Regions from separate parts of the Streptococcus sp. M143 genome, predicted to be linked through region 2. Evidence: predicted binding sites of a transcription regulator. Region 2 holds the regulator's gene; each other region holds the start of a gene.
The links. The regulator CtsR, encoded in region 2, represses protease genes until heat stress. The targets are predictions, from matches to a motif close to TTGGTCAAAAAAGGTCAAANA.
Positions count from the first base shown of each region.

Region 1: HMPREF0850_RS12060 (ATP-dependent Clp protease ATP-binding subunit) is a predicted target of CtsR. The motif match lies at 3,675-3,695, and genes of this name have one in related genera.
Region 3: clpP (ATP-dependent Clp protease proteolytic subunit ClpP) is a predicted target of CtsR. The motif match lies at 2,655-2,675, and genes of this name have one in related genera.
Region 4: HMPREF0850_RS10420 (ATP-dependent Clp protease ATP-binding subunit) is a predicted target of CtsR. The motif match lies at 2,545-2,565, and genes of this name have one in related genera.

Region 1 is NZ_GG730099.1:116,015-121,553, forward strand. Features, by position in the region: gene HMPREF0850_RS12050 (ABC transporter ATP-binding protein) at 1-472, opposite strand, end outside; gene HMPREF0850_RS12055 (S-ribosylhomocysteine lyase) at 748-1,230, shown strand; gene HMPREF0850_RS12060 (ATP-dependent Clp protease ATP-binding subunit) at 1,290-3,395, opposite strand; gene pflB (formate C-acetyltransferase) at 3,787-5,539, opposite strand, start outside.
Region 2 is NZ_GG730093.1:59,509-65,047, reverse strand. Features, by position in the region: gene HMPREF0850_RS04555 (ATP-dependent Clp protease ATP-binding subunit) at 1-2,150, opposite strand, end outside; gene HMPREF0850_RS04550 (CtsR family transcriptional regulator) at 2,152-2,610, opposite strand; gene HMPREF0850_RS13005 (helix-turn-helix domain-containing protein) at 2,832-3,002, opposite strand; gene HMPREF0850_RS04545 (hypothetical protein) at 2,999-3,247, opposite strand; gene HMPREF0850_RS04540 (hypothetical protein) at 3,424-3,669, opposite strand; gene HMPREF0850_RS04535 (ABC transporter ATP-binding protein) at 3,742-4,470, opposite strand; gene HMPREF0850_RS04530 (ABC transporter substrate-binding protein) at 4,470-5,477, opposite strand; gene HMPREF0850_RS04525 (ABC transporter permease) at 5,516-5,539, opposite strand, start outside.
Region 3 is NZ_GG730097.1:23,491-29,029, reverse strand. Features, by position in the region: gene HMPREF0850_RS06805 (branched-chain amino acid ABC transporter permease) at 1-285, opposite strand, end outside; gene HMPREF0850_RS06800 (ABC transporter substrate-binding protein) at 404-1,564, opposite strand; gene HMPREF0850_RS06795 (YlbG family protein) at 1,651-1,920, opposite strand; gene clpP (ATP-dependent Clp protease proteolytic subunit ClpP) at 1,999-2,589, opposite strand; gene upp (uracil phosphoribosyltransferase) at 2,763-3,392, opposite strand; gene HMPREF0850_RS06780 (deoxycytidylate deaminase) at 3,481-3,948, opposite strand; gene HMPREF0850_RS06775 (TetR/AcrR family transcriptional regulator) at 3,967-4,524, opposite strand; gene HMPREF0850_RS06770 (DegV family protein) at 4,649-5,494, shown strand.
Region 4 is NZ_GG730097.1:775,552-781,090, reverse strand. Features, by position in the region: gene HMPREF0850_RS10425 (NUDIX hydrolase) at 1-115, opposite strand, end outside; gene HMPREF0850_RS10420 (ATP-dependent Clp protease ATP-binding subunit) at 247-2,505, opposite strand; gene HMPREF0850_RS10415 (DUF1797 family protein) at 2,742-2,972, opposite strand; gene HMPREF0850_RS10410 (amino acid ABC transporter permease) at 3,163-3,846, shown strand; gene HMPREF0850_RS10405 (amino acid ABC transporter ATP-binding protein) at 3,846-4,580, shown strand; gene HMPREF0850_RS10400 (TfoX/Sxy family protein) at 4,614-4,934, shown strand; gene HMPREF0850_RS10395 (bifunctional methylenetetrahydrofolate dehydrogenase/methenyltetrahydrofolate cyclohydrolase) at 5,084-5,539, shown strand, end outside.

The DNA of each region.
Region 1 (5,539 bases), on a different contig from region 2:
TCGGCTCATCTAATATAAGAAACTGAGGATCGCCCAGCAAAGCTGCTGCCAAACCCAGCCGCTGACTTTCCCCTAGAGACAGGCTTGATAAGAGGTCCTTCCTCTTATAAGCGATTCCAGTCATCTCCAAAACCTCATCGATCCGAGACTTGGGAATGGCATTACTCGCTGCAATAATCCTCAAGTGGTCATAGACCTTTCGATTTGGCAAACCGCCAATGCCGTCAAAGGCTGCACCTACCGTTCTGAGCGGATAGGTCATTGACTGATAGGTTTGCCCATCAAAAGTCGCAGTCCCAGACGTCGCCCGATCTAACCCCAAGAGAATCCTCAAGGTCGAACTTTTCCCTGCACCATTTGGACCCAGAAAAGCTGTAATCCGACCGCTTCTAGCTGTAAAAGAAATATCTTCCAAAATCTGCTTGCTGCCATGCTTCTTGCAGACTCCTTCTATTTTCACCATATGTTCCATACTGAACTCCTTTATCTTTATTTTCTCCAGTATATCCAATCTAGTTCAGAATTAGTTCAGAGATCGAGCAAAAATTCTAAAAGTTGATCCCACCTTTCAAAAGTCACTCTAGCTTCATTAGAAAGAACTCAGTTTTTCTTTTCCTTTATCTTTATAATCCTGAGGGTTTTGTATGGAGACTTTGTTATAATGCTAGTCTCAAAAAGTCATTTATTAAACTCCATCAAGAGCAGGCTTTATGATATAATGAAAGAAGAAAACTGAAAGGAACGACCATGTCAAAAGAAGTTATTGTTGAAAGTTTTGAACTTGACCACACCATTGTTAAAGCACCTTATGTTCGCTTGATTGGGGAAGAAACGGGGCCAAAGGGAGACATCATCTCCAACTTTGATATTCGCTTGGTACAGCCAAATGAAGACTCTATCCCTACTGCTGGGCTTCACACTATCGAACACCTCTTGGCCAAACTCATCCGTACCCGAATTGACGGCATGATTGACTGTTCACCATTTGGGTGTCGCACAGGCTTCCACATGATTATGTGGGGTCGCCATACCAGTGCTGAAATTGCAGCTGTTATCAAGGATTCGCTCAAGGAAATTGCTGAAACCACTACTTGGGAAGATGTCCCTGGAACAACCATCGAATCTTGCGGAAACTACAAGGACCACAGCCTCTTTTCTGCTAAAGAATGGGCAAAACTCATCCTGGAACAAGGAATCTCAGATGATGCCTTTGAGCGCCATGTCATCTAAACACAAAAAGGAACCAGCTTTTAGCTAGTTCCTTCTTTTTTTATTCTCAAAATCTTGAGTTAGGCTTTTTCACGAATAACCAAAACGCCATCTTCCATATCTGCTTCCAAATGTTTAGCATCTAGATGATCCAAGTGGAAGTCCGTCACCTTATCACGAATTTGTTGTTCAACCACGCGACGGAGAGGACGAACACCCATAACTTCGTCATAGCCTTCTTCTGTGATAAAGTCCTTAGCTGCTTGGCTGACTTCCAAATCAATGTCTTTCTTAGCCAAGGTTTGGTTGACTTCAGCCAACATCAAGTCCACAATCTTAGAAAGGTCTTCCTTATTCAAGTGTGAGAACTCGATAACTGCGTTAAAGCGGTTAAGGAATTCTGGACGGAAGTATGGTTTCAAACGATCCATTAATTCTGGTTTATCTGCATCTTCTGTCAAGTTAGCTTCATAGCCAAATCCAGCATTTGATGTCGCGATAATGACCGTGTTCTTGAAGTTCACTGTATTTCCTTGACCATCAGTCAAACGACCGTCATCCAAGACCTGAAGGAGAAGGGTGATTACTTGAGGATCCGCCTTTTCAATTTCGTCCAAGAGAATGATAGAGTAAGGATTACGACGAACACGTTCTGTCAAAGTATTGCTATTGTCATCATAACCCACATAACCTGCTGTTGTACCGATTAACTTAGATACAGCTGTGCGGTCACTGTATTCAGACATATCCAAACGAATGATAGCATCCTTAGTTCCAAACATATCCAGTGCCAATTGCTTAGCGAGCTCGGTCTTACCAACCCCAGTTGGACCTACAAAGAGGAAGCTACCGATTGGGCGATTGCCTTCATCAAAACCAGCACGGTTACGACGGATAGCACGAGCTACTGCTTCAACCGCCTTATCTTGGCCGATTACCTTGTGTTCCAAGCGATGAGCCATATCTTTCAAACGTTCGATGTCTGACGCTCCCATTTGTGACACTGGAATACCTGTCATTCGTTCCACAGATTCAGCCACATCGTTGATGCTTGCAGTCACTTTCATGTCTTCTGTGTGGTTTTCGACTTTTTTCTCCAATTCTGCAATGCGTGTCTTGGCATTAAGAGCTGCTTCAAAATCTTCTGCCTCAACAGCTTTTTCTTGCTTGTCTTTTTCTGCCTCGATTTCTCGTTCAACAGCATGAACATCTGTTACAGGATGTTGAGCTGCCAAGTGAGCTGCCGTTACATCGACAAGGTCGATAGCCTTATCTGGCAAGCTGCGTTGTGGAATGTATTGGATAGAATAATCCACTGCTGCCTTCAAGACTTCGTCTGGCAAGATAACATTGTGATGTTGTTGATAGAGGTCACGAATCCCTTGAAGGATTTTAAAAGTATCCTCTGCTGAAGGAGCATTGACCTTGACTTCGTTGAAACGACGAGCAAGAGCTGCATTTTTCAAGATGGTGTTACGGTATTCGTCTTGAGTTGTCGCTCCAATAACAGTCAACTCACCACGGGAGAGAGCTGGCTTGAGAATGTCCGCAAGCCCTTTAGAACCACTGTCTCCGCCGATTGAGCCAGCGCCAAGGATTTGGTGAATTTCATCAAAGAAGAGGATAATATTTCCTGCTTCTTTCACTTCGCTAACAAGATTTTGAACATTTTCTTCAAAGCTACCACGGTATTGAGTACCAGCCTCAAGACCTGAGATATCAATAGAAATAATTTCCTTGTTCTTGATGGCAGCTGGAACATCTCCATTCACAATCGCTTGTGCTAGACCTTCGACAACGGCTGTCTTACCAACACCTGCATCTCCTACAAGTACAGGATTGTTCTTCGTACGACGTGAGAGGATTTCAGATGTTTCTTGAATTTCCTTGTTTCGTCCGATAACAGGATCCAATTTGCCCTCGCGAGCTTCTGCTGTCAAGTTACGACCTAGTTTAGCAAGGACACCATCTTGCTTCATACCTGAAGCGTGTTGTTGCATTTGCGCATCAGATTCTACATTTCTTGGTAATTGACCAGTTGCACGATAATGAGCAAATTCCTCAGGAGTCACTTCACGTCCATTAATCAAGTAGCGACGGTTTTCAGAACTGTATCCTCGCATACCACCCATCAATTGGTTAAACAAATCATCCATGTTGTTAAAGTTATTAAAGTTGTTGTTCATATTCTTTACCTCGTTTATTGTTAATTAATTGCGATCTCTGATATTGACTATCTTTGACCTTTGTTTTAAAAATTTTAGACTAGCTAACTCGCTACTCTACGTATAATTTCTGGTTTTTCTTTTTTAAATAAGCCTTCTATCATCTTCTTTTCAAAGTCTGTTAGATTTAACATAGGCCTCACCCCTTTCTCGGGATTCTATACCTCATTCTCAAAGACTAATTCGTTGAAAATGAGCTTTTTAAGGAATTCATTTTCCTTATGTTTCTACTATATCACATTGGTCAGTAAAAGTCAATAATTTTTGACCAAATTTGACTATTTTTTAAAAAATTTTTAAGCACACAAAAAGCCAGTCATATCGACTGGCTTTTCTCTATTACAATTGAATCTTAGCTCAATGCGTCATCCATTGAAAGAACTTCGTGGAAGACACGTTGTGTCAATTCAGTTTTTTGTTCTGGAGTGAGGTATTTAGTGTTTACACAGTATCCAGAGATACGTACGATAACGTCTTCACCTGACATGATCTTTTCGTAAACATCGTTCAAGTCCATAACGTTCAAGTTAACGTGTTGTCCACCGTTTTCAAAGTAACCATCAAGGATTGTTACCAAGTTATCAACTTGCTCGTCACGAGTCTTACCAAGAGCACGTGGAGAAACTTGAGTTGTCAATGAGATACCGTCAGCTGCGTAACCAAAGTCTAGGCTAGCAAGTGAGTTCAAGTTTTGCAACCATCCACCTTTAGCTTTGTTAGATGGGTTAGCACCTGGTGAGAAGAATTCAAGTTTAGACAAGTTCACAGAACCATCTTCGTTGAGGTATACACCTTTGTGGACTGGTGAGTTACCAGTTTGTTTAGAGTAAGCAACGTTAGATGTGATTGTCAAAAGTGATACTGTAGCTTCTGCGTCTTTGTAAAGTTTGTGGCTACGTAGACGAGTTGTGTAAGCTTCGATCAACCATTCTGCCAATTCGTTTGAACGTGGGTCATCTTCACCCCAACGTGGGTATTCACCGATTGTTTCGTAATCGTATATGTAGCCATCTTCATCACGGATTGGTTTAACGGTAGCGTATTTGATAGCTGACAATGTATCAACAGTGTTAGCAAATCCACAGATACCGAATCCCATGTTGGCACGTTGTTTAGTTGGCAAGAAGGCCATTTGAACAGCTTCGTAGTTGTACTTGTCAGTCATGTAGTGGATGATGTTCAAAGCATCTACGTAAGTGTCAGTCAACCAGTCAAGAGATTTTTCAAAGTTCGCTTTAACTGATTCGAATTCAAGAACTTCGTCACGGATAGGATCGATGTCAAATACTTTGTAGTCTTTGTGGACATCGTCGTAACCACCGTTCAAACCAGTAAGAAGAGCTTTAAGAACGTTTACACGAGCACCGAAGTACTGGATGTTGTGGCGTTGATCTTCGTTTTCTGGGTCAAGTGGTGACACACAGCATGAGATACAGCTCATTTCTCCGTATCCGTCTTTAGCCATTGTTGTTACACCTTCGTATTGGATAGAAGAGTGTTTGTGGCTCATATGCATACAGTAGCGACGGAAGTTGTATGGCAATTTGTCAGTCCAAAGAACTGTCAAGTTTGGCTCTGGAGAGTTACCGATGTTGTCAAGAGTGTTCAAGAAACGGTAGTCCATCTTAGTAACACGGTGACGACCATCGTTACCCATACCAGCCATTGAAGTTGTGATGAAGGTTGGATCACCTGAGTACAATTGGTCATAAGCTTTTGTACGAGCAAATTTAACTGTACGAAGTTTCATAACGAAATCATCAACGAACTCTTGGATTTCTGATTCAGTAAATGTACCACGAGCAAGGTCACGTTCTGCAAAGATATCCAATACGATTGGCACACGTCCTAAAGATGTAGCAGCACCATTGATAACACGGCAGACAGCCATGAAGGCGATGTTAACCCATTGGATAGCTTCTTTCGTGTTCATCGCTGGTTTGCGGACATCAACTCCGTAAAGGTCACCCAAGCGAACAACTTGTTGCAATGCTTGGTATTGAAGGTTTACTTCTTCACGAAGACGGATTGTTTCTTCATCAATTTCTTTAATTGCATTCCAGTCGTTTACTTTTTCTTGCATCAAGTAGTCTGCACCGTAAAGA
Region 2 (5,539 bases):
CTGTGGAAGACCACCTTTTCATCAATACGGTTGATAAACTCTGGTCGATAAGTTTTTTTCAACTCTTCAAAGATTCGTTTTTCCATATTTTCCTGGTCGAAACGAATGTCTTTCGCGCCAAAGCCAACAGTCTTGTCATCACGAAGAGCCGTCGCGCCAAGGTTTGACGTCATGATAATAATGGTATTTGAAAAATCAACCTTGCGCCCCTTGCTATCTGTCAAGACACCGTCGTCCAGAACCTGCAAGAGGACATTAAAGATGTCTGGGTGGGCCTTTTCTACCTCGTCAAAGAGGAGCACAGAGTAAGGTTTGTTGCGAACCTTCTCCGTCAACTCCCCACCTTCTTCGTAGCCCACATAGCCTGGAGGAGCTCCATTGAGACGGCTAGCTGCAAATTTCTCCATATATTCACTCATATCAAAGCGGATAAGGGCTGATTCGTCATCAAAGAGGACTTCTGCCAGAGCCTTGGCCAATTCGGTCTTACCGACACCCGTCGGTCCTAGGAACATAAAGGAACCAATCGGACGCTTGTGACTGCGAATCCCTGACTGATTGCGGCGAATCGCACGGCTAATACTTGAAACAGCCTGATCTTGACCAATCACCCGTTTGTGAAGTTCGGCTTCCAGATTCAGGTATTTCTTAGCATCTGTTTGCGTCAATTTTTGGACTGGAATCCCTGACAAGCGACTCAAGGTAGTCAAAATTTCAGTCTCTGTCACCAAGTCTTTATAGACAGGGACTTCCTGCTCTTTTGCGATTAACTGGGCAGCTTGTTTCCACCTGCCATCCATCAGAGCCTTGTCAGCTGGACTCAAGTCGGATTCGTCTGCTTTCACATGCTTGGATTTGTTTTGCACTGTTGCTGCCGCTTCATCCAAAAGGTCGATAGCAGAGTCTGGTAAGTGACGACTGGTCAAGTAACGATGCGCCATCTTGACAGCTGTTTCAACGGCTTCATCTGTGATTTGCACACGATGGTGTTTCTCATAGGTCGCTTTCAAACCTTGCAAAATAGTCATGCTGTCAGCTAGACTTGGCTCTTCAATCGTAACTTTGGCAAAACGACGAGAAAGGGCAGCATCTTTTTCGATGTGTTTTTGGTATTCTTCCTGAGTGGTTGCACCAACCGTTCTCAAAGTTCCACGCGCCAAGGCTGGTTTCAAGATATTGGCCGCATCCAGAGTCGAGTCAATACCGCTTCCAGAACCCATAATGGTGTGGAGTTCATCGATAAAGAGAATCACTTTGCCATCTTCCTCTATATCCTTGATGATGTTGTTCATACGTTCTTCAAAGTCACCACGGAAACGTGTCCCTGCAACAACATTCATCAAATCAAGCTCTAGAACACGCATCTTTGCCATTTCTGCAGGTACGTCCCCACTAGCAATACGCTGGGCAAGTCCAAGTGCCAGAGCTGTTTTCCCAACACCAGCATCACCAACCAAGACAGGATTGTTCTTGGTCTTACGACTCAAAATCTGAATCATACGTGAGATTTCCTTGTCACGACCGATAACTGGCTCTAACTTGCCAGAGCGCGCTTGCTCCGTCAGGTCATGCGTGTAATCCTCTAGGCCTCCACTTTGAGCTTGAGGCATGCCCATCATATTGGCCATGGAATTTTGCTTGTCAGTTACTGTGCGATGGCGTTGACGCAAAGCCTTAAGGTCTTCACGAGTCCATCCTGCACGCTCTTCTAGATTGCGACGAAGAGCGGCAATTCTGACCTGATCTTTCTGGTCTTCATAAGAGAAGCCCGCTCTCTCCAAGATACGAGTTGCCAAGGCATTGCCATCATGCAAGATTGCATATAATACATGTTCTGTCCCTAGCACCTTTGCGTGGACCACTGAGGCCACGTACTCTGCTTCTGCAAAGAGGACCTCTAAACGATGGGAAAAGGGTAATTCCGTAAAGGTTTCATCTTGGCTATAGTCGGTTTCAGTCAGTTCTAAAGCAACCTCTTCTAAACGGTCCATTTCATAAGGATAATCATTTAGAGTCGCACCTGCCACGCTGTAACTGTGATTGGACATGGCAATCAACAAGTGCCATGACTCTAGGTAACGAGCTCCAAAATGGCTCGCAACCATGTAGGCACTTTCGATACATTCATTCAATGCTTTTGAATAGTTCATCTTACTTCTCTTTTCTATCTACCTCTTGTAATAGCTGTCGGAGCATATTGGCACGGACAACTGAGGATTCTTCCCCTAGGACACGATCCGTTGCTACTGAAGTCAGCAAGGTCATCTCCTGCTTGGTCATTAAGTCCTGCTCCACCAAAAGCTGGAGAATATCCTCATAGATCTCCTGACTAACTCGCTCACCAATCGAGTAAAGCAAATCGCGGAGCATCTCATGATGACTGGAAAACTCAATTCGCCCTATGCGAATGTAGCCTCCGCCACCACGCTTGCTCTCAACCAAGTAACCTCTACTTTCCGTAAAGCGGGTCTTAATGACATAGTTGATCTGACTCGGTACAACCTGAAAGGTATCTGCCAACTGGCTCCGTTGCAATTCCACGATACCAGACTGGTCTAAAATCGCCTTGATATAGGCTTCGATGTGATCTGATGTATTTTTAAATCTCATAGTAAATCAAACTCCTTCTTTGAACCTTGACTATCTTTGACTATACTATCATTTAACACTCTATAAGTCAAATTTTTAAGGCTCAACCATTGGAAATACTGACTTTTTTAAAAAATACTTTGGCATTAATTCGCCTTAGTTTTTCTTGAAAGTTCCTAAAAAAGTCCACAAAAAAGAGCCCTGAAAAGGGCGTAACATTGACGAGTTCAGCAGGCAAGGAACTATAATTCGTTAAGCTGTTCCTGTTTTAATTCTGCTATAGCGTCTTTTAGTTCTTTTTCCCAACTGCTACAAGTTGACTTACTGATACTTAGTTCTTTAGCTATATAGTCAAATGATTTCCCAGACGCTCTTAGTTTAATAAATTCTGTTTTAGTTTCTTGACTTTTCATTCGTCGCCTTTGTTTTTTTCGTTATACTTGCCTAACATTTCAAAACCTTTATCAAAAGCGAAAAAACCTAAACCTAAAGAAAACGGCGCTCCGACTATTTCTATAACTTTTGCCCACCTTGTCCCAAAATCTTCTGAAAAATAAGCAAGTGCCCCAACGGCTACAACTGCTAAAATTAAAAAATACGCTCCCAAATCTGCATTTTCTGTTACTTTGGCTTTTTCTGTTCTACTTTTTTTACTCATAATAATCGCCTTTCATTTTTAGCCTTTCTACTTCCGCTAGCACGGTCAAACGTGCTTTTTTCTATATCTCCATTTCCCTAGTAAAGGAAACCTATTCCACCAACAATTCTAATTTTCTCTTAACTTTTAAAATTGTCTCCCAACTCATTCTGTTTTTCTTTTAGTATTTTCTGTTCCTATTTAATTTCTTTTCGATATTTATCTACAGATTTTTCAAAAATTAAATAACCTATAAATAATAATGTCGGAGTTAAAACTGTTCCCACTACGTTTTCAAATCTTTTTTCATCTAATCCTAATAACTTTGCAATATCAGGACTAAAGTAAATTATAAATCCTGATACTATAGCAATTGCAATAAATGCAAAGGAGACAACTGATGTTCCATTTTTTCTCCGTAATTTCTTCAGTCTGCTTAACATGTCGTACACTATTTCTATTGCTTTACAAAAAGGGCGCTGGTAAAGGATAATCTTCACCAACTCCCTATTTTTCTACTTATTTAAGCCTAATTCTGCTAATATTTGACGTTTGTAGGCAATTTTTTGTACTTCCTTGTCCTCGTCTTCAGACCAATCTAGTTTAATTTCTGAAACAATTTGCCCGGGGCGGTTTTTCAAGATATAGATGCGATCGCTGAGATTGAGTGCCTCCTCGATACTGTGGGTGATAATCAAGGTCGTCAACTCCAGCTGTTTGTGAATATCCAGATACCAAGCGTGAAGTTCCATCTTGGTCATCTCATCCAAGGCACTAAAGGCCTCGTCTAAGAGAAAGAGTTTGTGCCCAAAAAGGTAGGTACGGAGTAGGGCCACGCGCTGGCGCATTCCTCCGCTAAGTTCATGAGGATACTTATCCCTTACAGCCGTCAACTGAAAAGTAGCAAGGATTTCATCCGCGCGAGCAATAGCTTCTGCCTTATCAACCTTTTGAATCAAGAGGGGCAGGATAATATTGCCAAGTACCGTCTTATGTTCTAAGAGCAGATCCTTTTGCAACATATAACTCACGCGCCCCTTGGGATTCTCCTCGCCATCAAGGACAATTCTTCCCGACTGGACTTCTAAAATTCCTGCAATCAGGTTAAAGAGGGTAGTCTTTCCAACACCACTTGGACCTAGGATAGAAACCACTTCACCTGAAGTGACCTGCAAGTTGATATCCTCTAAAATCTTTTCCTCGCCATAGGCATAGCTTACCTGTTCTAGTCTAATTTCTGTCATTATTTTACAAATTCGTTAGTGAAGCCTTTGTCTGTCAAGTCTTCTTTAAGGATGCCATTTTCTTTATCCCACTTGTAGAAGGCATTCCAGCGAGCTGCATCAAATTGTCCCCATTTTTCCTTGTCGCTTGCGTATTCTTTCGACAAGTATTTTTGAGATTCAATGACAAAGTCACGTTTTTCCTTAAGTTCAGGTGCATTCTTGATGAGGATATCAGCTGCTTCCTCTGGGTGTTCCATAGCGTATTGGTAGCCTTTTTTGATGGCTTGGATGATTTTACGAGCTTCTTCTTTATTGTCTTTCAAATAGTCGTTGTTTGCGATGATAACGGGTGAGTAGTAGTCAAACTCCTTGACATAGTCTTTTAAGTACATGAAGTTAGCATCTACGCCTTGAGATTTGGCAAGGATACCATCCCAACCGTAGTAGATCCAAGCAGTGTCAAAGACGCCATTGGCAATCGGTGTGATGGAGTTTGAGTCGTTGTTTGGTACTTTTTCAACCTTTTCAAAATCTCCACCTTGTGATTCTACCAATGTTTTCAACATAGCAAGCTCAGTGGGGTCATTCCAAGTACCGTATTTCTTGCCAACCAAGTCTTTTGGACTGGTGACATTGTCAGATTTACGTGAGATGATCCCTGATGTATTGTGCTCTACGATAGCGGCAACGGCAGTGATTCCTGCCCCTTTTTCCAATTTCTTAGCCATGTAGTCTTGGAAATACACTGCAAATGGTGCCTTACCATTGATAACCAAGTCAGAAGAGCTTTCTTCTGGTGGCAATTTCAAATCAACATCCACTCCAGCTTCTTTGAAATAGCCTTTTTCCTTGGCTACATAAAGCCCTGTGTGGTTGGTATTTGGCGTCCAGTCTAGAATAAAGTCAATCTTCTTGAGTTCTGCTTCTTTGTTATCCTTAGAAGCAGTCCCTTGACCACAAGCCACAAGCACGACAGCTACAAAAGCCGTTATAAGCGTTAAAAACACTTTCCATGTTTTTTTCATTTTGATTTCCTCTTTTCTTTTTCTCAAACGTTCTTGTCCTATGAACGTTTCCATTTAATCAC
Region 3 (5,539 bases), on a different contig from region 2:
AGTAATCAATACAGCAATACGCGTAGAATGTCGCAAAGGACGGTAGGCAAGAAACTCAATCACAACACCAAGTAGTGCAGTTCCTGCCATTGAAATAATCAAAGCTAAAAAGAAATCCATTTGGAAAGAATTAATCAAAAAGTAACCAATAAAAGCTCCCATCATATAAATATCACCGTGGGCGAAGTTGATGAGTTTGATAATTCCATAAACCATGGTATAACCCAGGGCCAAAAGTGCATAAACACTACCCAGAATTAAACCATTCACAAGTTGTTGGAGCATAGCATTCACTCTTTTCTATCATTATTTTTAGAAAATTTCTCAATTTTCACAAGTTCATAAACACCGAAACAGGGAGTGAGTCAAAGGCTCATTCCCTATTTCAGCTACTATTCTAATGTTATGGTTTTACAACTTCTGCTGCTTCCACTTTACCATTATTCATGGTCATCATGTAAGCAGTTTTCACTGTGTTGTGATCTGCATCAAAGCTCGTTTGACCAGTCACACCATCAAAGTCTTTGGTTTTAGCAAGGTTGTCCTTGATTTCACCTGAGTTTTTAGCACCTTTTGCAGCATTAGCTACTAGGTAAACTGAGTCATAGGCCAAAGCTGAGAATGTTGAAGGTTCTTCATTGTATTTAGCACGGTAGGCTTCAAGGAAAGCTTTAGCTTTTGCAGAAACATCAACTGTAGTTGAGAATCCTGAGATGAAGTAAATGTTTGATGCTCTTTCAGCAGTTGCTTGTTGAACAAATTCTTCACCGTTAAAGCCGTCACCACCAACGATTGGTTTATCAATTCCCATACCACGTGCTTGGTTTACGATTTTACCTGCTTCTGTGTAGTAACCTGGAACAACGATAGCGTCAAACTCTTTCCCTTTCATTTTAGTAAGGGCTGCTTGGAAGTCTGTATCACCTGCCACAAACGTTTCATCTGCTACAATCTCACCCTTGTAGGCTTCGCGGAAAGATTTAGCAATACCTTTAGCATAGTCACTAGCATTGTCCGTATAAAGAACAACCTTCTTAGCGTTCAATTTGTTTGTCACATAGTTTGAAATAATCTTCCCTTGGAAGCTATCTTGGAAAGTTCCGATAAATAGATATTCTTGACCTTTGGTCAATCCATCTTGAGTCGCACTTGGTGAGATCAATGGCACTCCTGCTTGAGTAGCGTTGGCTACAGCCGCAGCAGTTGCACCAGATGTCGCAGGTCCTACGATAGCTGTAACTTTTGATTGGGTAACTAGGTTAGTTGTAACAGAGGCAGCCTCAGCAGTTTCAGATTTGTTATCTTTATCCACAACTTCGATTTGTTTTCCATCGATACCACCTGCAGCATTGATTTCATCAACAGCAAGTTGGGCACCTTTTTGTTCAGAAGTACCATAGGCAGCTACAGCACCTGTTTCTTCAAAGTTAAAACCGATTTTAATAGTCTTTTCGTCTACTGGGTTACCAGTTGTATTTGACGCTCCTGACTTGACCTCTCCACAGGCAGCGAGAAGGGCCACACTAGCAAGAGCCACAAAAGATAGGGCAAATTTTTTCTTCATGTTAATCTCCTTATAGTTGTTTCAAAAATAGTATGTTAAGAATATACCGAATTATCAGAAAATTGTCAACACATTTATCTCATTTTTTAAATGATAACGTTTTCCTCAGTGCGATAGAGATTGCCAACAAAGGGAGTTTCTAACTCTTGAATGTGGCAACGTCTTATTTTTTTGATAAATCTTTCCTTACCTAATCTCTCAACTAAGTCATCTAGCTCCTCAGTTGGAACATAGAGCTGCAAGTAACGATGTCTTTTGGAATGGTAACAGATATCACCGTATTCCTGAAGTTTTTTTGCATCTCGATTATAGTAAAGATAGATGATTAATCCTGATCGATTTGTTTTTTCAAACATGAGGGATCCTCTTTCTAAGAAATCTTCCCCTATTATACCAAAAAAAGCAAACTCCGTCGAGTTTGCTTTCTAGGTTGCTTAGCTCAAAGAATTGTTGGCCATGATTTCATCAATGAAGCCATATTCGAGCGTTTCTTGGGCACTCATCCAGTAATCACGTTCAGCATCTGCATGAATTTGCTCAACTGATTTACCTGAGTTAGTCGCAAGGATTTGCTCCAAAGTCTTACGAGTTTTGAGCAAGTGTTCTGCAGCGATTGCCATATCTGTTTGTTGGGTACCACCACCTGTACCACCCATTGGTTGGTGAATCATGTACTCTGCATTTGGAAGCATGAAGCGTTTGCCTTTTGCACCACTTGATGCAATAACAGTCCCCATAGATGCAGCCATTCCCATAACGATTGTTTGGACATCTGCCTTGATAAAGTTCATGGTATCAACGATTGCCAAACCAGCTGAAACAGAACCTCCAGGTGTGTTGACATAAAGGTAAATATCTTTTGTGCTGTCTTGGGCATCCAAGAAGAGCAACTGGGCAATAACTGAGTTGGCCATATTATCTTCGACTGGCCCAGTTAGCATGATGATGCGGTCTTTCAGAAGACGAGAGTAAATGTCATAGGAACGTTCTCCACGGCTTGTTTGTTCAATAACTACAGGAATCATTCATTTCTCCTTTTAATGTTGAATTTTCTTAGTCATGCGACTCAATACAGAACTATTATATCTTTTTGGTCAAAAAAGGTCAAATTTTTGCTCTATACTATCGACAGAAACAAAAACTCAACCTCCTTTCAAAACTGAAACTAACCCTCAGTCTCAATGTTTACTTTGGAATTTTATTTGGTACCGAACAAGCGGTCTCCCGCGTCCCCAAGTCCTGGGACAATATAGCCATGTTCATTCAAGTGCTCGTCCAAAGCTGCTGTAAAGATTTCTACATCTGGGTGAGCTCCTTGAAGAGCCTTCACTCCTTCTGGAGCAGCTACTAGGCAGACAAACTTGATATTTGATGCACCACGTTTTTTAAGGGAATCTACGGCCAAGATTGCTGATCCACCTGTTGCAAGCATTGGATCAACGACAAAGATTTGACGTTGATCAATATCTTCAGGCAATTTCACCAAGTATTCAACTGGCTGAAGGGTTTCTTCATCACGGTACATACCGATGTGTCCAACTTTTGCTGCTGGAACCAAGCTCAAGAGCCCATCTACCATCCCGATACCTGCACGCAAGATTGGGACAATCGCCAATTTTTTACCAGCCAATTGTTTTTGAACGGTCTTTGTGATAGGCGTTTCGATTTCCACGTCTTCAAGTGGAAGATCACGAAGTACTTCATATCCCATCAACATTGCAATCTCATCTACTAGCTCACGAAAAGCTTTTGTAGAAGTGTCTGTACGACGCAAGATTGACAATTTATGTTGAATGAGTGGATGATTAATGACTTCAAGTTTTCCCATTTTCTGAATTCCTTCTTTCAATTTATTCTTCTTATTATATCAAAAAACGGTTTAAAAAGCTTTCTAAACCATTTATTTTTATTAATTTTTAAATCAAATCTGCCTCTTGAAGAGCTGTCTGAACAGTCTCTAATGGCAAATGGGTCAACTCGGTGCCTTTTTCATGATAAAGGTACTGGGCATAGTCATCCATTCGGTACTGGTTGATATAAACCACACGCTTGCAACCAACTTGTAGCAGTTGTTTTGTACAGTTCAGACAAGGAAAATGGGTCACATAGGCTGTAAAACCCTTTGGAACCCCTCGTTCGGCTCCTTGCAAGATGGCATTGACCTCGGCGTGAAGGGTACGGACACAGTGTCCTTCAATGACTAGACATTCGTGGTCAATACAGTGCTCCGTTCCTGATACTGAACCATTGTAGCCTGTTGAAATGACTTTATTGTCCTTAACTAGGACAGCTCCCACCTTGGCACGTTTACAGGTCGAACGATTAGCAATCAGTAAAGCCTGGGCTGCAAAATACTCATCCCAAGCCAGTCTTTTTTCTGTCATAAGTCTTCTCCTTGTCCTCTATTTTTTGAAAAATGGCAAGCGTAAGTCTGCAATCTTTTCAGCTGGAACCTTCATTCCATCCTTGATCCATTTGAGCAGAACTGATACGATAGCAGAACTCCAAAACGAATGAAGGTAGCTGCTGACACCTTTTGATTTTCCGTGGTATTTTTCCAGAAATTCCTGCATAGCTTGGACAAAAATCTTTTCCAAGTGATAGTCCAGAGCAAGTTGGATAATCTTGGCTTCTTTCTTAGCCGCTCGAAAAAGATGCACCCAGACCAGATAAAGATCGGTTTTAACATCGTAATGACTCAATTGTTCCATGATATTGTGAACGCTACGTTTAAAGACGCTTTCTAAAATCGCTTCCTTAGAGTCATAATTGCGATAGAAGGCAGCACGAGAGACACCTGCCCGCTTGACCAACTCTGAAATGCTGATCTTGGCCATGTCCTTTTTCTCCAGTAATTGCAAAAGCGCTGTTTCAATCGCTTCTCTGGTTAAAAAATTAGATTCTTGATTTGATTTCCTGAGATTTTCAAGAGATTTTTCAGATATTTTTCGTTCAGACATAACAATTTCTTTCTATTTGTGACAACAGAAGGGTAATACTTTTGTTTCAAGGGCTTTCATGATATAATTGTAAAAAAAGACAGAACCTTTGTCAATGTATAAGTGACAAAGACGGAGAATTTCTATGACTTGGAAGATTGTAGCTGACTCTGGTTGTGATTATCGTCAACTAGCAACTCCTGCTATTGATACTGAATTCATCAGTGTACCATTAACCATTCAAGTAGCTGATCAGGTCTTTATCGATGATGCTAATCTCGACATTGATCACATGATGGAAACCATGTATGCGACTTCTGAGGCTTCAAAATCAGCTTGCCCTAGTCCTGATGATTACTTGAGAGCATTCAAAGGTGCCAAACATATCTTTGTTGTTACCATCACTGGTACCCTTTCTGGTAGTCATAATAGTGCACAACTCGCTAAAAACATTTATCTTGAAGACAATCCTGACACACAGATTCATGTCATCGACACTTTGTCTGCTGGTGGTGAGGTTGACCTGATTATAGAAAAAATCAATGACTTGATTGACCAAGGACTTTCTTTTGAAGAAATTGTTGAAGCTATTACGGCTTACCAAGAAAAAACAAAATTGCTCTTTGTCCTCGCTAAAGTTGATAACTTGGTTAAAAATGGTCGTTTGAGTAAGCTTATTGGTACAGTTGTTGGCCTTCTCAACATCCGTATGGTCGGGGAAGCTAGTGAAACAGGAACATTGGAGCTACTACAAAAAGCCCGTGGTCCAAAAAAATCCCTTCAAGCAGCCTATGAAGAAATCATCAAAGCTGGTTATGCTGGGGGCCGTGTCGTGATGGCTCACCGTAGCAATAAAAAATTCTGTCAGCAGCTGTCAGAACGCTTGCTGGAAACATTCCCACAGGCCAATATCAAAATCCTCCCAACTTCTGGTCTCTGCAGTTTTTATGCAGAAGATGGTGGTCTGTTGATAGGATACGAAATTGACTAAAATCTTTACCATAAGAGATGCCAGGCATCTCTTATTTTTTGTGGT
Region 4 (5,539 bases), on a different contig from region 2:
GGGCTTGAACTAGGACAATTTGTTTTTTCTCCGCATCCGGAATAACTGCGTACACACCATAGCGGGGCTGGTAGGTCACATTCTCTTTTTTATCACCATAAGTTGGGTTTGCCATTGCATTTTCCTCATTCTCTAGTATCTTTATTATTATCATAATGGACGAGGGGCAAGCTGTCAAGAATAAACAGTTATTTTAGTAAAAAAAGGTGCAGAAATTGATAGACTTCCTGCACCTGTTAGATCGTTTTATTCTTCTTTTTCAGAAGCAATCTCTTCTATTTTTTCAGTTTTTTTGGCAGATTTGATTTGAATCTTACCATTGCTTGTCATAACTGCCTTGAGGTCTTTTTCACTTGGGTTTTCAAGGTAGTAGTCTGTGATGGCATCCTCGATATGGTCTTGAATGGTACGGCGGAGTGGGCGTGCCCCCATTTTTGGATCATATCCCAAGTCAACCAACTTTTCCTTGACCTTGTCTGTCACATCAAGGTGGATATTGTTGCTGGAGAGACGTTTGTTGACATCTGCTAGCATGAGTTCGACGATTTGGAGAAGGTTGTCCTTGCTGAGAGGTTTAAATTCGATGATGCCGTCAAAACGGTTCATAAACTCAGGACTAAAGAAGTTGCCGAGTTCACCGAGAACAGAGTTGGTTCGACCTTCACGAGCAGCTCCAAAACCAACGCTGGCTTCGGCTTTACCAGTACCCGCATTTGAGGTCATGATAATGATGGCATCCTTAAAGCTAACTGTTCGTCCTTGCCCATCAGTCAAACGACCATCGTCCAAGACTTGGAGGAACATGTGCATCACATCTGGGTGGGCTTTTTCAACTTCATCGAGAAGGATGAGTGAGTAAGGATTGCGACGAACTTTTTCCGTTAACTGACCAGCTTCATCGTAGCCTACATAGCCTGGAGGGGCTCCGACCAATTTAGCCACACTGTGTTTTTCCATGTATTCACTCATATCAAAGCGAATCATGCTGTCAGCAGAACCAAAGAGTTCAATGGCTAGTTGTTTGGAAAGTTCTGTCTTACCGACACCAGTTGGTCCGACAAAGAGGAAGCTTCCGATTGGGCGGTTAGGAGTTCCAAGTCCAACACGATTACGACGGATGGCCTTGGCAATCTTATCGACAGCTTCATCTTGACCAATGACATGAGCTTTGAGGTCGTCTGCTAGATGGATAAGCTGAGCCTGTTCTTTTTCTTTGAGTTCTCCAACAGGAATATTGGTTTTCTGCTCAATGATGTGTTCGATTGTTTTCTCGCTAATGATAGGAGTATCCTGATCGGTCACCTTGTTTTTCTGCATTTCCTTGTACTTGGCAATCTGATCGCGGAAATAGGCAGCCTTTTCAAAGTCTTCCTCTCGTGTAGCTTGAGCCTTGAGATTCTCAGCCTCAATCAAGCGCTGGTCAATCACTTTAGGATCAACAAAGTTCAGCGTCAGATTCATCTTTGAACCGGCTTCGTCTAAAAGGTCAATAGCCTTGTCTGGCAAGAAGCGGTCTTGGATGTAGCGGTTGGAAAGATTTGCAGCAGCTTCGATAGCAGCATCAGTATACTTGACGTGATGGTAGTCTTCGTATTTCTTTTGAATCCCTTTGAGGATGGTGATGGTTTCTTCGACAGTTGGTTCATCTACCTTGACAGGCTGCATACGGCGCTCTAGAGCAGCATCTTTTTCAATGATACGGTATTCATTGAGAGTAGTGGCACCGACCAGTTGCAATTCACCACGGGCAAGGGCAGGTTTGAGGATATTTCCTGCATCCATATTGCCATCGCCAGCAGATCCTGCACCGACAATTTCATGGATTTCATCGATAAAGAGAATGATGTCCTCGCGTTTGCGGATTTCTTCCATGAGCTTCTGCATACGCTCTTCAAATTGGCCTCGAATCCCTGTTCCTTGAACTAGACTGACCACATCCAGACGGATGACCTGCTTGCCTTGGAGTTTATGGGGAACATCGCCATCGACAATTTTTTGAGCTAGACCTTCAACAACGGCAGTTTTACCGACACCCGGTTCTCCGATAAGGACAGGATTGTTCTTGGTTCGACGGTTGAGGATTTCGATAACACGGATAATCTCCTCATCTCGACCGATAACAGGGTCAATATCTCCTCTACGAGCAATCTCAGTAATGTTGATACCATATTCCTCTAGGAGTCCTCTTTCTTGGCTAGGAGGTGTTTGAAGTGGACCGCGGTTTTGAGGCCCGTAGCCCCCATTGTCCCCATCTCCTCCACCTGATTGAGTGGGAGGGATGTTATTAGAAGAAGGTCTGAAATTGTTCAAATCATTGAAAAAGTCTCCGAAAGGATCAAAGTCACGATTGTTTAAGTCAGTCATTCCTTTAAAGAGGGTATTATTTGGATCTGTTTTGATAATTTTATAGCAGTTTTGACAAAGATCAATTTGCTTTTGCTGTCCATTGATATTGGTATACAGATGAATTGTTGAGTCGTTTATTTTACAGTTTTGACAGAGCATACATCTACCTCATTTCATTCTTATTCTTGGCCTAAGAAAAAGGTCAAGAATAGTCAAAGTTTTATACTCTCATTATAGCATGATTAAGGTGTAAAGCAAGTAAAAAGATTGGGTTAGGGAGATTTCGAGAGAAGTTCTCTAAGAAAATCTTTGCTTATGAGGGTAAGAAAAAATCCCATTTGCAGGGACAAAAAGGATTCTCGTTCATCAGTCAGGTTTTCCCTGCTGCTTTTTTATTAGTAAAGGAGTTCGTAGATCTCCATTGCAATCAAGTCAATGCTATCAAAGGTATAGGTTTCACGCGCTTCAACATCGCGAAGGGTGAAGAGTGATCCATTTTCTTCGTCATAGCTGTATGCAACTTCTGCAACAACAACTCCTTCACGTTCAAAATTACGTTTTAGATTTCCGCCATCTTTTGTCATAGCTTCTAGGCGGTTGATGATTCTAACCAAATGTGATTCCATTATGATTCTCCTCCATTTCTTATCGTTACTATTTTACCATAAACCACGGGGACTTGACTAGAAAAAACTAAGATTTCTCGCTATTTCTCTTTTGCATAAAATTATTGGTGAAAATCAGTAGAAAAATATTGAATTTTAATTCAAGCTATGTTATAATCATACAATCTAATGTTTAGAAAGCTGAGTTTATATGAATTTTTCCTTTTTACCAAAGTATTTACCTTATTTTAATTACGGAGCTCTTATCACTGTAGTGATTTCAATTCTGGTAGTCTTTTTCGGTACCATTCTAGGTGTCTTATTGGCCTTTGCTCAACGCTCACGTTTTAAGCCTCTTGTCTGGTTTGCAAATGTCTATGTATGGATTTTCCGAGGAACACCGATGATGGTGCAAATTATGATTGCATTTGCCCTTATGCACATTGATGCTCCAACTATTCAAGTAGGAATTTTAGGAGTTGATCTTTCTCGTTTGATTCCTGGTATTCTGATTATTTCGATGAATAGTGGTGCCTATGTGTCTGAAACCGTTCGTGCAGGGATCAATGCCGTTCCTAAAGGACAATTGGAGGCGGCTTATTCCTTGGGTATTCGTCCGAAAAATGCCATGCGGTATGTCATTTTGCCACAGGCTATCAAAAATATTCTTCCAGCTCTGGGAAATGAGTTCATCACCATTATCAAGGATAGTTCGCTTTTGTCAACAATCGGAGTCATGGAACTTTGGAATGGAGCTACGACGGTAGCAACGACAACCTATCTACCTTTAACGCCTCTCTTATTTGCAGCCTTTTATTACTTGATTATGACTTCTGTTTTGACAGTGGCTTTGAAGGCATTTGAAAATTACATTGGACAAGGAGACAAGAAATAATGACAGAAACCTTGATTAAAATTGAAGAACTACATAAGTCTTTTGGGAAGAATGAAGTCTTGAAAGGAATCAACCTTGAGATCAAAAGAGGGGAAGTTGTGGTAATTATCGGTCCGTCAGGGAGTGGGAAATCAACTTTCCTTCGTTCGATGAATCTTCTCGAGGAAGCAAGTAAGGGAAAGGTTATCTTTGAAGGAGTTGATATTACGGATAAGAAGAATGATCTTTTTGCTATGCGTGAAAAGATGGGCATGGTATTCCAACAATTCAACCTCTTTCCCAATATGACGGTGATGGAAAATATCACCTTGTCACCAATAAAAACCAAAGGAGAAAGCAAGGAAGTAGCGGAGAAAAGAGCACAGGAACTGTTAGAAAAAGTTGGCTTACCAGATAAGGCGACGGCCTATCCTCAGAGTTTGTCAGGTGGTCAGCAACAACGGATTGCAATTGCACGTGGACTTGCTATGGAACCAGATGTTTTGCTTTTTGATGAGCCGACTTCAGCCCTAGACCCTGAGATGGTTGGAGAAGTCCTAGCTGTTATGCAAGACCTCGCTAAATCAGGGATGACTATGGTGATTGTGACGCATGAAATGGGCTTTGCGCGTGAGGTGGCAGACCGTGTTATCTTTATGGCGGATGGGGTTGTTGTTGAAGATGGAAGGCCAGAAGAGATTTTTGACCATACCCAAGAACAACGGACCAAGGAATTTTTAAGTAAGGTTTTGTAAGACCTCATTTTTAGAAGAAATGGAGTAGAAATCATGGCTTCAAGTAAAGAATGTTTAGCCTTTATTCTCGATCAGCTATCGGAGTTAGAGGAGATGAGTTATCGTCCAATGATGGGAGAGTATATCCTTTATTATCGTGGGAAGATTATTGGGGGAATCTATGATAATCGTCTGTTACTGAAGCCTGTGAAGGTGGTCTTGGATCAACTGGGCCAGACAAGACTTGAACGTCCTTATGAAGGAGCCAAGGAGATGATTTTACTAGAAGACCTTGAAGATAAGTCATTTCTAGCGAGACTAATCAAGGATATGTACGAAGTTTTGCCTGCTCCCAAGGTCAAAAAGAAAGCATGATAAACTTGCCTAAGATAAATAGGCACTAAAAGCTCGATAAGAGCTTTTTCTTATAGTTTCAAACTATAAGGTCTATTAGTCAAGAAGTGTTAGAATGCCAAGGTATTTTTTGATATAATAGAGGATATTTGATAGAAAAGAGAAGAAATATGGCACAGATTATTGATGGGAAGGCTCTTGCAGCTAAGTTACAAGGGCAGTTGGCTGAAAAGACTGCCAAACTAAAAGAAGAAACAGGTCTAGTTCCAGGCTTGGTGGTGATTTTGGTGGGGGACAATCCTGCCAGTCAAGTCTACGTTCGCAACAAGGAACGGTCAGCTCTCGCTGCTGGCTTCCGTAGTGAAGTAGTGCGAGTTCCAGAGACCATTACCCAAGCGGAATTGTTAGACTTGATTGCCAAATACAATCAAGATTCAGCTTGGCATGGGATTTTGGTTCAGTTACCTTTACCAAAACATATCGATGAAGAGGCGGTTTTATTAGCCATTGACCCAGAAAAAGACGTGGATGGTTTCCATCCGCTAAACATGGGACGCCTCTGGTCAGGTCATCCAGTCATGATTCCTTCGACACCTGCAGGAATTATGGAGATGTTTCATGAATAT